DNA from 4 places in the Streptomyces sp. XH2 genome. Region 2 is predicted to be linked to each of the others. Evidence: riboswitches for the same ligand, from Rfam matches in the RefSeq annotation. Region 2 holds a riboswitch; each other region holds the start of a gene.
The links. Region 2 has a riboswitch for cyclic di-AMP ahead of ACOTKD_RS21880 (M23 family metallopeptidase). Riboswitches for the same ligand answer to the same signal wherever they lie in the genome.
Positions count from the first base shown of each region.

Region 1: another riboswitch for cyclic di-AMP. It lies ahead of ACOTKD_RS27045 (M23 family metallopeptidase); the one in region 2 lies ahead of ACOTKD_RS21880 (M23 family metallopeptidase).
Region 3: another riboswitch for cyclic di-AMP. It lies ahead of ACOTKD_RS11020 (C40 family peptidase); the one in region 2 lies ahead of ACOTKD_RS21880 (M23 family metallopeptidase).
Region 4: another riboswitch for cyclic di-AMP. It lies ahead of ACOTKD_RS10510 (C40 family peptidase); the one in region 2 lies ahead of ACOTKD_RS21880 (M23 family metallopeptidase).

Region 1 covers NZ_JBMMMZ010000013.1:312,559-315,743, forward strand. Annotated here, with positions in the region: gene ACOTKD_RS27035 (DEAD/DEAH box helicase) at 1-3, shown strand, start outside; partial or broken gene ACOTKD_RS27040 (PP2C family protein-serine/threonine phosphatase) at 267-1,361, shown strand; cyclic di-AMP (ydaO/yuaA leader) riboswitch at 1,575-1,708, shown strand; gene ACOTKD_RS27045 (M23 family metallopeptidase) at 1,718-3,037, shown strand; gene ACOTKD_RS27050 (aldo/keto reductase) at 3,107-3,185, shown strand, end outside.
Region 2 covers NZ_JBMMMZ010000010.1:267,013-270,197, reverse strand. Annotated here, with positions in the region: gene ACOTKD_RS21890 (M16 family metallopeptidase) at 1-52, shown strand, start outside; gene ACOTKD_RS21885 (M16 family metallopeptidase) at 88-1,455, shown strand; cyclic di-AMP (ydaO/yuaA leader) riboswitch at 1,671-1,826, shown strand; gene ACOTKD_RS21880 (M23 family metallopeptidase) at 1,840-2,649, shown strand; gene ACOTKD_RS21875 (GntR family transcriptional regulator) at 2,900-3,185, shown strand, end outside.
Region 3 covers NZ_JBMMMZ010000004.1:349,756-352,940, forward strand. Annotated here, with positions in the region: gene ACOTKD_RS11010 (urease subunit beta) at 1-175, opposite strand, end outside; gene ACOTKD_RS11015 (urease subunit gamma) at 188-490, opposite strand; cyclic di-AMP (ydaO/yuaA leader) riboswitch at 1,229-1,404, shown strand; gene ACOTKD_RS11020 (C40 family peptidase) at 1,409-1,879, shown strand; gene ACOTKD_RS11025 (ATP-binding protein) at 1,976-2,413, opposite strand; gene ACOTKD_RS11030 (helix-turn-helix domain-containing protein) at 2,616-3,185, shown strand, end outside.
Region 4 covers NZ_JBMMMZ010000004.1:235,011-238,195, reverse strand. Annotated here, with positions in the region: gene ACOTKD_RS10515 (carboxylate-amine ligase) at 1-699, opposite strand, end outside; cyclic di-AMP (ydaO/yuaA leader) riboswitch at 1,044-1,206, shown strand; gene ACOTKD_RS10510 (C40 family peptidase) at 1,211-1,684, shown strand; gene ACOTKD_RS10505 (S1 family peptidase) at 1,779-2,849, opposite strand.

The DNA of each region.
Region 1 (3,185 bases), on a different contig from region 2:
TGACGGCCGGGGGCCGGTGTCCGGCCCCTGACTGCCCGGGCCCCTGACTGCCCGGGCGCCTGACTGCTCGGGCGCCTGACTGCTCGGATGCCTGACTGCTCGGACGGCGGACCGGTCGGGCGGCGGACCGGTCGGGGTACTGACCGGTCGGGGTACTGACCGATCGGGATCCTGACCGGTCAGGTACCTGAGTGCCCGGGCTCCTGGCCCGGTGAGTTCCCCGATCGGCCGAGCACCGTTCGCCCGGTGACCTCCCGCCCGGAAGGGTGGGAGGGGTGAGCCGAACTGCCTGCCGCGCCGCGGGGCGCACCGTCCGCCGCGTTGCCCGTAGGCTCCCGGCCTTCCTGATCACCGGCGGCGCCCTCTTCGGGCTCGGGGCGCCCGCGAACTACACCTGCGCCCCCTTCCTCTCCGCCGCCCCCCTCGTGGCGGCGCCCCTGCACACCCTCCGCGCCACCGTCGCGGCCGCCCTGGCCGCGGTGGCGGTCGCGGTCGGCCTCGTGATCTACCACCGGCCGTCCGACACCGGTGAGGCGCTGGCCGAGATCGCCACCATCGGCACGGTCTCCCTGGTCGCACTGGGCATCAACCGCATCGCCCGCCGCAGCGACCAGCAGCTCGCCTCCGCCCGCGGCATCGCGGAGGCCGCTCAGCGCGCCGTCCTGCCCGCGCCTCCCTCCCGCATCGGCGGCCTGCGGGTGGCCGCGCGCTACGTGGCCGCGCACGCCGGCGCCCGGATCGGCGGGGATCTGTACGCGGTCCAGGACACTCCTCACGGCGTACGGGCCGTCGTCGGCGACGTCCGCGGCAAGGGCCTGGGCGCGGTCGAGGCCGTCGCCGTCGTGATCGGCGCCTTCCGTGAGGCGGCCGAGCAGGAGCCGACGCTGGAGGGGGTCGCGGGGCGGCTGGAGCGCGCACTGCAGCGGGAGGGCGCGCGGCGCGGGAACCTGGACCAGTACGAGGGCTTCACCACGGCCGTCCTGGCGGAGCTGCCGCCGGGGCAACCCGTACTCCGCCTGCTGAACCGCGGCCACCCGCCGCCGCTCCTGCTGCACGCGGACGGGCGGGTCGGCGCGGCCGACCCCACCGTGCCCGCCCTGCCGCTCGGGCTGGGGGACCTGGGGGTGTGGGCGGACCGGGCCGAGGAGCGGGAGTTCCCCGCGGGGTCGATGCTGCTGCTGATGACGGACGGGGTGACCGAGGCCAGGGACGCCGACGGCGCGTTCTACGACCCGCGGGCGGAGCTGACGGGTCGGCAGTTCAAGAGCCCGGAGGCGCTGCTGGACAGCCTGGTCGCCGAGGTCACGCGTCATTCGGGCGGTCAGGCGGCCGACGACATGGCGCTGTTGGCGATCCGGCGCGGCGAGCGAATCGAACAGCATTTCGTGGAAAGCATCGACAGGCTCCGTGGGCGGACGTCCTGTGAAGAGCTGTCAGGGAGAGCGGTGGATTCGGGCTTTCGGCTTGGAATCCACCCGGCATGTCTATTAACGTTCGATAACGGAGCGCGGTCGTCGCAACCGCCACAAGAGGCGGTGCACCGTGCGCCTTCGCCGAATCCCGCGGGCACAGCACCATCTGATACACCGGCACGTTCTGGGAACCGGGGAACCACCACCCTGGGGTGAATCGGGCCGCACGCGGCCCGTAGGAGACCTTCCTGCTCCGAACCCGTCAGCTAACCCGGTAGGCGAGAAGGAAGGAAAGGAGTGCCTTCGTGGCATCCAACGAGCCTGCCGATCCTTACGAGCTGCCCGCCCCTTACGAGCCTGCCGCCTCGTACGAGCGCACCTCGTACGAGCAAGCCGCTTACGAGCACACCTCGTACGAGCGCGCCTCCTACGAGTCCTACGGGCACGCCTCCTATGAGCAGGCCTCCTACGACCCGCCGCTCGTACCGGCGTACGCACCGCCGTACGAGCCGGACCCGGAGCCGTCGCACGGGGCGGACCGGCCCGCGCATGAGCGGTCGTACGAACCCTCCGCCTTCAGCGCCTTCTCGTTCGGCGCGGGCCGCGGGCGCCACCGCGTCGTCAAGCAGCGCGGCGGCACGATGGCCCGCAGCGGTGCCGTGCTCGGCGTGGGCGTCATCGCGGCGGTCGGCGCGGGCGGGATGGCGAGCGCCCAGGAGCGCCCGGCGGCCTCGATATCCGTGCCCGACCTGGCGCAGCTGCCGGGGGTGGGCTCGTTCTTCGCGGGGAGCGCGGCGGGCACGGCCGACTCCCTCGGCGAGGAGACCGGTGCGGCTGCTTCCGAGGTGGCCCAGGAGGCGGCGAAGGCGGGTGAGGCGCTCCGGGCGAGGATCATGGAGCAGGCCGATCACCAGCAGGGCGTGGCCGAGGACGAGGCGCAGGCGGCCCAGGTGAGGGTGGCCGCGGCGGCGCAGAAGCAGGCGGCGGAGCGCAAGGCGGCCGAGGCGGAGGCGGCGCGGACCGCGGCGGCCGCGGCGGCGGAGCAGAAGCAGGCGGAGCAGGGCCGGACGCCGGAGCGGACGCAGGCGCAGACGCGGACTCACGAGCGGACGCCGGAGAAGACAGAGGAACGGGCCCCCGAGAAGAAGCAGGCCGAGAAGCAGGCCGCGAAGCGGACGGAGAAGAGGGCGAGCTCGGGCAGGGCCTCCGCCCGTCGTTCCGGGCAGTCCGGAGCGTTCACCCTCCCCGTCGGCTCGTACACCCTGACGGCCGGCTTCGGGCAGGCGGGCAACATGTGGTCCGCGCACCACACGGGCGAGGACTTCGCCGCCCCGACCGGCACGCCGGTGAAGGCGGTGGGCGGCGGCACGATCACCCAGGCCGGCTGGGCGGGGGCGTACGGCTACCGCATCGTGCTGAGGCTCGACGACGGTACGGAGCTGTGGTTCTGCCACCTGTCGTCGATGGTGGCCACGTCGGGCAAGGTCGCTGCGGGCCAGGTCATAGGCCGGGTCGGCGCGACGGGCAACGTCACGGGGCCGCATCTGCACCTGGAGGTCCGGCCGGGCGGTGGCGCACCGATCGATCCGCTGGGGTGGCTGCGGGGCAGGGGCCTGCAGCCGTAGCCGACGGCGCTGCCGGGCGAGCGGAGCCGAAACGGAATACCTGCTCCGGTAAGGACGCTGAGATGATGCATGGCTGACATCCACAAGAAGATCGGCAACCTCTCCGTCCACCCGCTCGCCCTCGGCGGCAACGTCTTCGGCTGGACGG
Region 2 (3,185 bases):
AGCCCCCGCCGCCGACGAGAACGCCGACGCAGAAGAGGAGACGGCCAAGTGAGCGACGCCGTGGCCGCTGACCCCGCCCAGCCCTCCATGAAGTTCCACCCGCAGCCCCAGGCCGGGCCCGCGGCCCCCTGGGCCTTCCCCGCCCCCGAGCGCGGCACGCTCCCCAACGGCCTGACGGTGCTGCGCTGCCACCGCCCCGGCCAGCAGGTCGTCGCCGTGGACATCAACGTCGTGGCCCCCCTGGCCGCCGAGCCCGAGGGCCTCGACGGCGTCGCCACCATCATGGCGCGCGCCCTGTCCGAGGGCACCGACAAGCACACCGCCGAGGAGTTCACGGCCGAGCTGGAGCGCTGCGGCGCCACCCTCGACGCCCACGCCGACCACCCGGGCGTGCGCCTCTCCCTGGAGGTGCCGGCCTCCCGGCTCACCAAGGCCCTCGGCCTCGTCGCCGACGCCCTGCGCGCCCCGGCCTTCCCGGACAACGAGGTCGAGCGCCTCGTGGGCAACCGCCTGGACGAGATCCCGCACGAGCTGGCCAACCCCTCCCGCCGGGCCGCCATGGCGCTCTCCAAGGAGCTCTTCCCGGCCGGCTCGCGGATGTCCCGGCCCCGCCAGGGCACGGAGGAGACCGTCGCCCGCATCGACGCCGCCTCCGTCCGCGCCTTCTACGAGGCCCACGTCCGGCCCGCCACCACGACCGCCGTGGTCGTCGGCGACTTCACCGGCATCGACCTCGACGCGGCCCTCGCCGACTCGCTCGGCGCCTGGACGGGCTCCCCGGCCGAGCCGCACCCGCTCCCGGCGGTCACCGCCGACGACACCGGCCGCGTCGTCATCGTGGACCGCCCCGGCGCGGTCCAGACCCAGCTCCTCATCGGCCGCACCGGCGCCGACCGGCACGACGCGGTGTGGCCCGCCCAGTCCGTCGGCACGTACTGCCTCGGCGGCACCCTCACCTCCCGCCTGGACCGCGTCCTGCGCGAGGAGAAGGGCTACACCTACGGCGTCCGGGCCTTCGGCCAGGTGCTGCTGTCCTCCCCGGAGGGCACCGGCGCGGCCATGCTGGCCATCAGCGGCTCGGTGGACACCGCCTCCACCGGCCCCGCGCTGCAGGACCTGTGGACGGTGCTGCGCACCCTCGCCGCCGAGGGCCTGACCGACGAGGAGCGCGACTCCGCCGTGCAGAACCTCGTCGGCGTCGCCCCGCTCAAGTACGAGACGGCGTCGGCCGTCGCCGGGACGCTGGCCGACCAGGTCGAGCAGCACCTCCCGGACGACTTCCAGGCGCGGCTGTACGAGCGCCTCGCCGCGACGGGCACGGTGGAGGCCACGGCCGCCGTCGTCAACGCCTTCCCGGTCGACCGGCTGGTGACGGTGCTCGTCGGCGACGCCGCGCAGATCGAGGAGCCGGTCCGGGCCCTCGGCATCGGCGACGTGACGGTGATCACGGGCTGAGCCCCGGCGGCGGGCCGCTCCGCCGACCCGCCGTCAACCGGCAGGCACGCGCGCACGAGAGGCGCGCGTGCCTGCCAAATGTCCGGTTTAGCGGAGTGGTTGCACGTCTGCGCTGTGGCGTGGGACACAAAACAGTGCTTCTGTTTGCCGATCGAAAGTGACGGCGTCTAGCGTCGAAGCGTCTGTCCGTCAGATGTGCGTCGCATCCGCGGCCCGGGCAGACATCGCCGAGTCCCCGTACGGCGCGAGCCAGGGGAGCCGGGGACCCAAGTGTCCCTGGGGTGAATCGGGCCCCTTTCCGGAGGGATCCGTAGGAGACCTTCCTGCTCCGAACCCGTCAGCTAACCCGGTAGGCGAGAGGGAAGGAAAGGACCAGCCTCACCCATGGCGTTTACTCGTGCCACCGGGAAGCACCGCAAGCCGAGCCGCGCCGTTCGCGTCAGCGCGAACGCGGCGGGCATAGCCACCCTCGCCGCCACCGGTGTCGTCGCGGGCTTCGCCGCACCGGCGCTGGCCGCCACCCCCGACGACGTCCACCGTCCCACCGAGGACACCGGCCTGACCCAGGCCGTCGTCATCGGCGAGGACACCGCCGGCCGCATCGGCGAGCAGGCCCAGGTCCAGACCAGCGCCGCGGCCGAGAACACCGCCGTCCACGCCGCCGAGACCGCCGCCAAGCAGCAGGCCGCCGACGTCAAGAAGGCCGACGACGAGGCCAAGCGCAAGGCCGAGGCCGAGCGCAAGGAGCAGGAGCGCATCGCCCGCGAGCAGGAGCGCAAGCGCCTCAACACCTTCGTCTCGCCGATCGCCGGCTCGTACGTCTCCACGTCCTACAAGGCCTCCAGCGGCCTCTGGTCCTCCGGCAGCCACACCGGCGTCGACTTCCACGCCGAGACCGGCACCTCGGTCCAGGCCGTGGGCGCCGGCACCATCGTCGAGGCCGGCTGGGGCGGCGCGTACGGCAACAACGTCGTCATCAAGCACAACGACGGCACGTACACGCAGTACGGCCACCTGTCGTCCATCGACGTCTCCGTCGGCCAGAGCGTCACCGCCGGCCAGCAGATCGGCCTCTCCGGCGCCACGGGCAACGTCACCGGCCCGCACCTGCACTTCGAGGCCCGCACGGGCGCCGTCTACGGCACCGACATCGACCCGGTCGCGTACCTGGCCGAGCACGGCGTCTCCGTCTGACGCACCGCGGACTCCGGCGCCCAGCGCGCCCCATCGCCTGACGAAGGCCCCGGCCCACCGGCCGGGGCCTTCGCCGTGCCCGGACCGCCCCGCGCCGTGGCCGCCGCCCGCCTCGTGTTGGCCAAAACATATCGATGACTTCCCGTGCGCCGTCGGAAATCGCGGGCCACTGCAATAGAGTCGCTGAACAAACGTCAATCGGCCGCGTTTCGCGGGGGTTATCCGGAGGTTCACCCATGCGGGGCCGTACGTGAACGGTGAGGGGACAGCGGCTCAGGAGAGCCGTCGCATTTCCGCGCATGCCGTGTGCACGGCGATTCGTGACGACATTGTTTCCGGTACGTTTCCGCCCGGCAGCCGGCTCACCGAGGAAGTCCTCGCGCGCCGCTACGGGGTCTCCCGCGTGCCCGTGCGCGAGGCGCTGCGCACCCTCGCCTCGGAGGGGTTCGTGACCACCCGGCGGCACGCCGGCGCGTGCGTCGCCGAGCCCACCGAGCAGGAGGCCGCGGATCTGCTGGAGGTGCGCGCCCTGCTGG
Region 3 (3,185 bases), on a different contig from region 2:
TGCCGCGGGCCGCGGCCCGGTCGAAGTCGAGGCCGGGGTTGGCCTCGGCGAAGTGGTAGTGCGAGCCGACCTGCACCGGGCGGTCGGCGGCGTTGAGCACGGTGAGCCGGGTGCGGTGCAGGCCCTGGTTGAGGGCCACGGGTCCGGCGGCGTGCAGGATCTCTCCGGGGATCATCGGTCCGCCCCTTCAGCAGATGGGATCGTGGACGGTGACGAGCTTGGTGCCGTCGGGGAAGGTGGCCTCGACCTGAACGTCGGGGATCATCTCGGGGATGCCCTCCATGACCTCGCCCCGGGTGAGCACCTTGCGGCCGGAGGACATGAGCTCGGCGACGGTGCGGCCGTCCCGGGCGCCTTCCAGGACGTGCACGGTGATGAGGGCCACCGCCTCGGGGTGGTTGAGGAGCAGGCCACGGGCCTTGCGCCGCGCGGCGACGTCGGCCGCCACGTGGAGGAGCAGGCGTTCCTGCTCGCGCGGGGAGAGTTGCATGGGTGCCACCTCACTGTCGTCCCGGGGGTCCCGGATGGACACACCGGGCCGCCACCCGAAGTTCAACACGGTGTTGACCTGGGGTTCTTCGGCCGGGGGCCAGGGATTGCAGATTAGGGCCGAACCTTTTCCAACGCGTTAACTCACTCTTTGCGTTGTCATGGCCAGAGCACTGCGGGCCCGCTGTCGCATGCACCTACTGGATCATCTGGGCCGGATCATGGCCGTCCGCCCGCACGACACGTACCGCCGGCTACGGGCACCGCAGACACCGCCGTCGCCGGGCCGCGGCCGCGGCCCGGCTCGCAGACGTGTGCGAACCGGGCGAACGGAAGGTGTGGACGGGCCGTGCCGACGCGGGCGGTACAGGGCTCCGGCGCAGAGCGCCGGGGGCGAAGGGATCTCCGCGCCATGTGCGCCGGAGGGCCGGGGGTCCGCACGCGAATAAACCCGGCTCCGCCCCATGGAGGATCACGGCGTAGACGGGGCGCGGTGATCGATTTGGGGCGGACGGCCGGATTGCGCCCGGCCGGGTACGAACCGCCGCAGGCCAGCCCCTCAGCCGGCTTGCGCGCACCTGATCAATTCGCCCTTTGTCCACCGGAATTGCCCAGGAGTGATCAGCCTCACATACCCCCGGTTCCGCTCGGAATCCGCACGGCGGCTGCGCCAAGATCCCTGCGACGACAAGACCCCGCCACCCCGGCGGGGCGGTCCCGGCGGACGCCGAACCCTGCCGCCGACGGGATGCCGGGTCGACTTGAGTGCACGGCAGGGATGGAGGACCCAAGAGTGGTGGGACGACCAAGAGTAGTGCGGTCGGCCCTTGGGGTGAAGCCGTTGACGACGGCCGGGCAACCTTCGCCTGCCCGAACCCGACAGGTCATCCTTCACAGGCGGCTGACGAAGGGTTAGCGCATGAGCGCGCACAAACGTCCGTCGAAGCTGTCCAGGGCCGGTGCCGCATCGGCCCTCACTCTCGCCGCGGTCGGCGCCACGGTGCTGGCACCGGGCGGCGCGGCAGAGGCGGAAGCGTCTTCCGCCCCCACCACGGCACTCCGGATCGCGGCCTCGAAGCAGGGCTCCCCGTACCAGTGGGGAGCGACCGGCCCCTACCGGTTCGACTGCTCGGGCCTCACGCTCTACTCCTTCAAGCGGGCCGGCAAGTCCCTGCCCCGCACCGCCGCCCAGCAGTACAACAGCACGCAGCACATCCCGCGGTCCGCACGCGAAGCCGGCGACCTGGTCTTCTTCGTCTCCGGGCGCGGCATCTACCACGTCGGGATATACGCCGGGGACGGGAGGATCTGGCACGCGCCCAAGACGGGCGCGGTCGTCCGCCTGGAGCGGATCTGGACCAACAGCGTCCTCTACGGCCGGGTCGGCTGATCCGTTGACCCCCGGGCGAACGAGCCCGCGACCGCCCCGAAGGGGTCCGAGGCCCCCCGCACCCCGTGCGGGGGGCCTGGCCGGCCGGAGGGGAGTTCAGCGCTCGGCGCTGACCGGCACGGTCCAGGGGAGGGAGATCCACACCGTCTTGCCGCCGTCGGAGGTCGGGGTGAAGAACAGCCGCCCCCCGTACTCCGCGGTGAGACAGCGGATGATCACCATGCCGCGGCCGTTGTCCTGCTGGACCGCGGCGGGCAGCCGCCGGGGGAAGCGGGGGTGGCTGTCCGTGACCCCGATGCGCAGCTGCTGGTCGCGGTCGAGGCGGACGTCCACGGTGAAGGTGGGCGACTGGCCCCGGGTGTGCTGCACGGCGTTGGTGGCGAGCTCCGAGACGATCAGGCGCACGGTCTCGGCGGTGTCCGTCCCGCCCGGCAGCCCCCAGTCGGCCAGCACCTCCGCGACATAACGCCGCGCCGTGGATACCGAGCCGGGGGCGCTCGGCAGGGTGACGGTGGCTTCTTGGTGGTCTGCCATGGCGGTGGCCCTTTCAGCCGATGTCTCGACAGACTGTCACTGATAACGCCTGTGATGGGAGCGATCCACCAAGATATGCATATATCTGTCGCTCAAAGCAGTGAACTCTGCGACGAGCGACCGTATTCGCCCGGCACACTGGGCTATTGACACTGACGTATGACAGCGACAGTGGCAGTGATCTAGGGGAGGGCAGGGCCGAATGCGGTACGGACCGGCGGTGCGCCGCCGCAAACTGGGGGCGGAGCTGCGCCGCCAGCGCGAGCTGGCCGGGCTGACGAGCCTGGAGGCCGCGCGCGCGGTGGGCTGGCACCAGTCGAAGGTCAGCCGGATCGAGACGGGCGCAAGTGGCGTGAAACCGTCGGACGTGGCACGGCTCCTGGACGCCTACGGGGTCACCGACTCCGAACTGCGCGTGCTGCTGGGGGCGCTGTGCGGGGCGGGGTCGCCCGTGCCGGGCGAGGGCGCGGGGGCCCGGCGCGGCTGGTGGTACGCCTACCGCGACCGGCTGCCGCCCGCCTATCTGGACTTCATCAGCCTGGAGTCGGAGGCCTCGCGGTTAAGCACCCTGGAGACCACCGTGGTGCCCGGCCTGCTGCAGACGCCCGCCTACGCCCGGGCCGTGACGCGCGCGGCGCTGGGCGATCCCGCTCCGGAACTGGTCGAGGAGCTGGTGCGGGTGCGCATGGCGCGGCAGGCGGTGCTGCGGGGCGAGCGGCCGCTGGAGGTGTGCGCCGTGCTGGACGAGGCGGTATTGCGCCATGAGGTGGGC
Region 4 (3,185 bases), on a different contig from region 2:
CAGGCAGCGCACTTCGATCGTGGGATAGCGCTCCGAGAGCCGTGCCGTCCAGTACAGCTGGCCCCGGTCCGCGATCGCCCCGGCCGTCTGCAGCGCCTCGATGCGCTCCTCGTAGTCCGCGAGGCCGTGGAAGTACGGGGGCGGGCCGCTGACCGGCCAGCGGCTGTAGACCACGGTCCGCCAGCTGGAGAAGCCGGTGTCCTGGCCGTTCCACAGCGGGGAGTTGCCCGCCATGGCGACGAGGACGGGCAGCCAGGGCCGCACCCGGTTGAGGACCGCGACACCCGTCTCGCGGTCGGGGATGGCGACGTGGACGTGCATCCCGTGGACGAACTGCTCGTCCACGAGCTGGGCGGCACGCGTCCGCATCGCCAGATAGCGCGGGTTACCGGTGACCGGGATGGGCTCGGGGCCCGAGCACGGCGCCGTACCGCAGGCGGCGATCCGGCAGCCGGACCGCTTGGCGGCGGAGCTCAACGCGTGGCGCAGCCGCAGCAGGTGCCGGCTCGCCTCGGCGAGATCGGAGCAGACCGGAGTGGCAACTTCCACCTGGGCCTGCAACAGCTCCGCCTGAATCTCCCGCTCGTTCACGACCGGATCCAGGTCGACCGCCGCCCGGACCTCGTCGGCCAGGGGAACCGGCAGTGCGGTGGCCGGGTCGAGCAGAAGATACTCCTCCTCGATCCCTAGGGTGAGCATGCCGTAGGGCTACCCTCGGGCCCTCGCGGCGAACCGCACGGACCCCGCCGCCGCTGCTTTCTGACGCAAAGACGCCCTGCCGCGACCCCGCTCACCTCGCCTTCCGGGCCTTGCCGAGGTGACTCGAATCAGTTCTTCAACTGCCTTTTGATAAACGGGATTTCCCGCCACTCGTGATGCCGGGTAACACCCCGGTTCCACGGGGCGACGCGAAGTGAAGAAGTTCACAGAAGCACCTTTCGGCTCCGAATTCCGGCGGTCCGTGATGCAGGATCGTGCATCGAACAACAAGATCCCGTCACCGAGGCGGGCGACCCGGGCGGACGCCGAGTCCTGCCGCCGTACCGGGTGCGGAGCAGAAGCGAATGGATCGGCAGGAGCGGGAGACCCGAGCACGGCGGACCACGATGGCGGTGGTCCTTGGGGTGAAGCCATTTCAGGTGGCCGGGCAACTTCGACAGCCCGAACCCGACAGGTCATCTTTCGCAGGCGGATGACGAAGGGTTTTGGCATGTCTGCGTTCCCTGGCATATCCACGCTCATGTCCCGCGCCGGTGCCGCCTCCGTGGTCACCGCCGCCACCGTGACCGCGTCCATGCTGCTCCCCGGCATGTCGGCCGAGGCGAGTGCGGCCACCCCGGGCGCCGCCGCCCTGAAGGTCGCGGCCTCCAAGCAGGGCTCCCCCTACCAGTACGGCGCCGCCGGCCCCAACCGGTTCGACTGCTCGGGTCTCACGCTCTACTCGTTCAAGAAGGTCGGCAAGAACCTGCCGCGCACCGCGGCCGACCAGTACAACAAGACCCGGCACATCTCCTCCGGCTCCCGCCAGGCGGGCGACCTGGTCTTCTTCCACTCGGGCAGCAACGTCTACCACGTCGGTATCTACGCGGGTAACAACAAGATCTGGCACTCGCCCAAGCCCGGCACCTCGGTGCGCCTGGAGAAGATCTGGTCCGGCAGCGTCTGGTACGGCCGGGTTAACTGACCCCGGCCGGACGCGGCCGAACCGGGCCGGGGCGACCCCACCCCGGCCCGGCGACCTCCAAAGAGCCCTGTGCGGGCGTCCCCGGAGGAGTGCGTCAGGGCAGCTGCGCCCCGTACGCCTGCAGGGCCTCCGGTACGGGCTGGAAGAACGTCTCGCCGCCGGAGGAGCAGTCGCCGCTGCCGCCCGAGGTGAGGCCGAGGGCGGTGTCGCCGGCGAAGAGCGCGCCGCCGCTGTCGCCCGGCTCGGCGCAGACCGAGGTGCCGATCATGCCCTCGACCGCGCCCTCCTGGTAGTTGACGGTGACGCCGAGGGCGGTGACCTGGCCGTCGTGGACGCCGGTCGTGCTGCCGCTGCGCTGCACCGTCTCGCCGACGGTCGCTTCCCCGGCCTTGGCGATGTTCTGCGTGCCGCCGTCGTAGAGGTCCACCGCGCTGGGGTGGGCGATGGACGAGGTGTAGCGCACGAGCGCGTAGTCGTGGCCGGGGAAGGTCGAGCTCTCGGTCACCCCGATCTGGGCGCCGCCCTGCGTGGCGGACCAGGTTTGCGAGGCGTTGCCGCAGTGCCCGGCCGTGAGGAAGTACGGCTTGCCGCCCTTGGTGACGTTGAAGCCCAGGGAGCAGCGCACGCCGCTGCCCCAGATCGCGTCGCCGCCCGCGATGAAGGGGCGGAACGTCCCGGCCGTCGTCCGCACGGCCACCTTGTCGCCGAGGCTCGCGACGACCTTGTCGAGGCGGTCCTTGCGGGCGCCGGTGACGGTGCTGTCGGCGGTGACGACCACCTTGTTGAGGCGCGGGTCCACTGCCCAGGCCGTGCCCGGAATGGACGCATCCGACTTCAGCGTCCGCCGGGCCGAGGCGAGCTCGGCCGCGGAGTGGCGCACGATTCTCGGGTCGGCGCCGGCGGCCCGCACCCGAGCGGCCGCCCCCTCGTCGAGGACGCCGACGACGAGCCGGCCGCTCCCGGCGTCGTAGTACGTGCCGGCCGAGTCCGCACCCAGGTCGGCGGAGATCTTCCGGGCGAGCTCCGAGGCCTGCGGCGACGAGAGCTGACGGGGCGCCGGTGAGCTCGCGTGCGCGCTGGGGAGCGTGAGCGCCGCGGCCGTCAGGGCGACCATCGCCGCCCCGGCGGCGGCCGTACGGCGCGTGGAGATGCAGGAACGTTTCACTCGTGGCCTCCTGTGGGGGAGTGCCCGGCGGCGCGACGGACGCCCGGGCGTGATGGAGGAGGTGCGTACGTGCGTGCGTTGTGCGTGTGAGTGCTGGATGCATGTCGTGCGCGTGCGTACTGCGTGTGCGTCGTGCGCGTGCGTGCTGCGCGTACGTCGTGCGCCCGCCTGACGCGCACAGGCCGGACATGGTGCGCGACAGGCCGATGAGATCGTCGCGTCCATGTCAAGAACGGTATACGGGCGAGTATCCCGAGGCGGCGAGCGGAAGTTCAAGAGCGACATTCGGTCGTGCGAACGGTCCCGGCGGGAGACCTCCGGCGGCTCACGCGTACC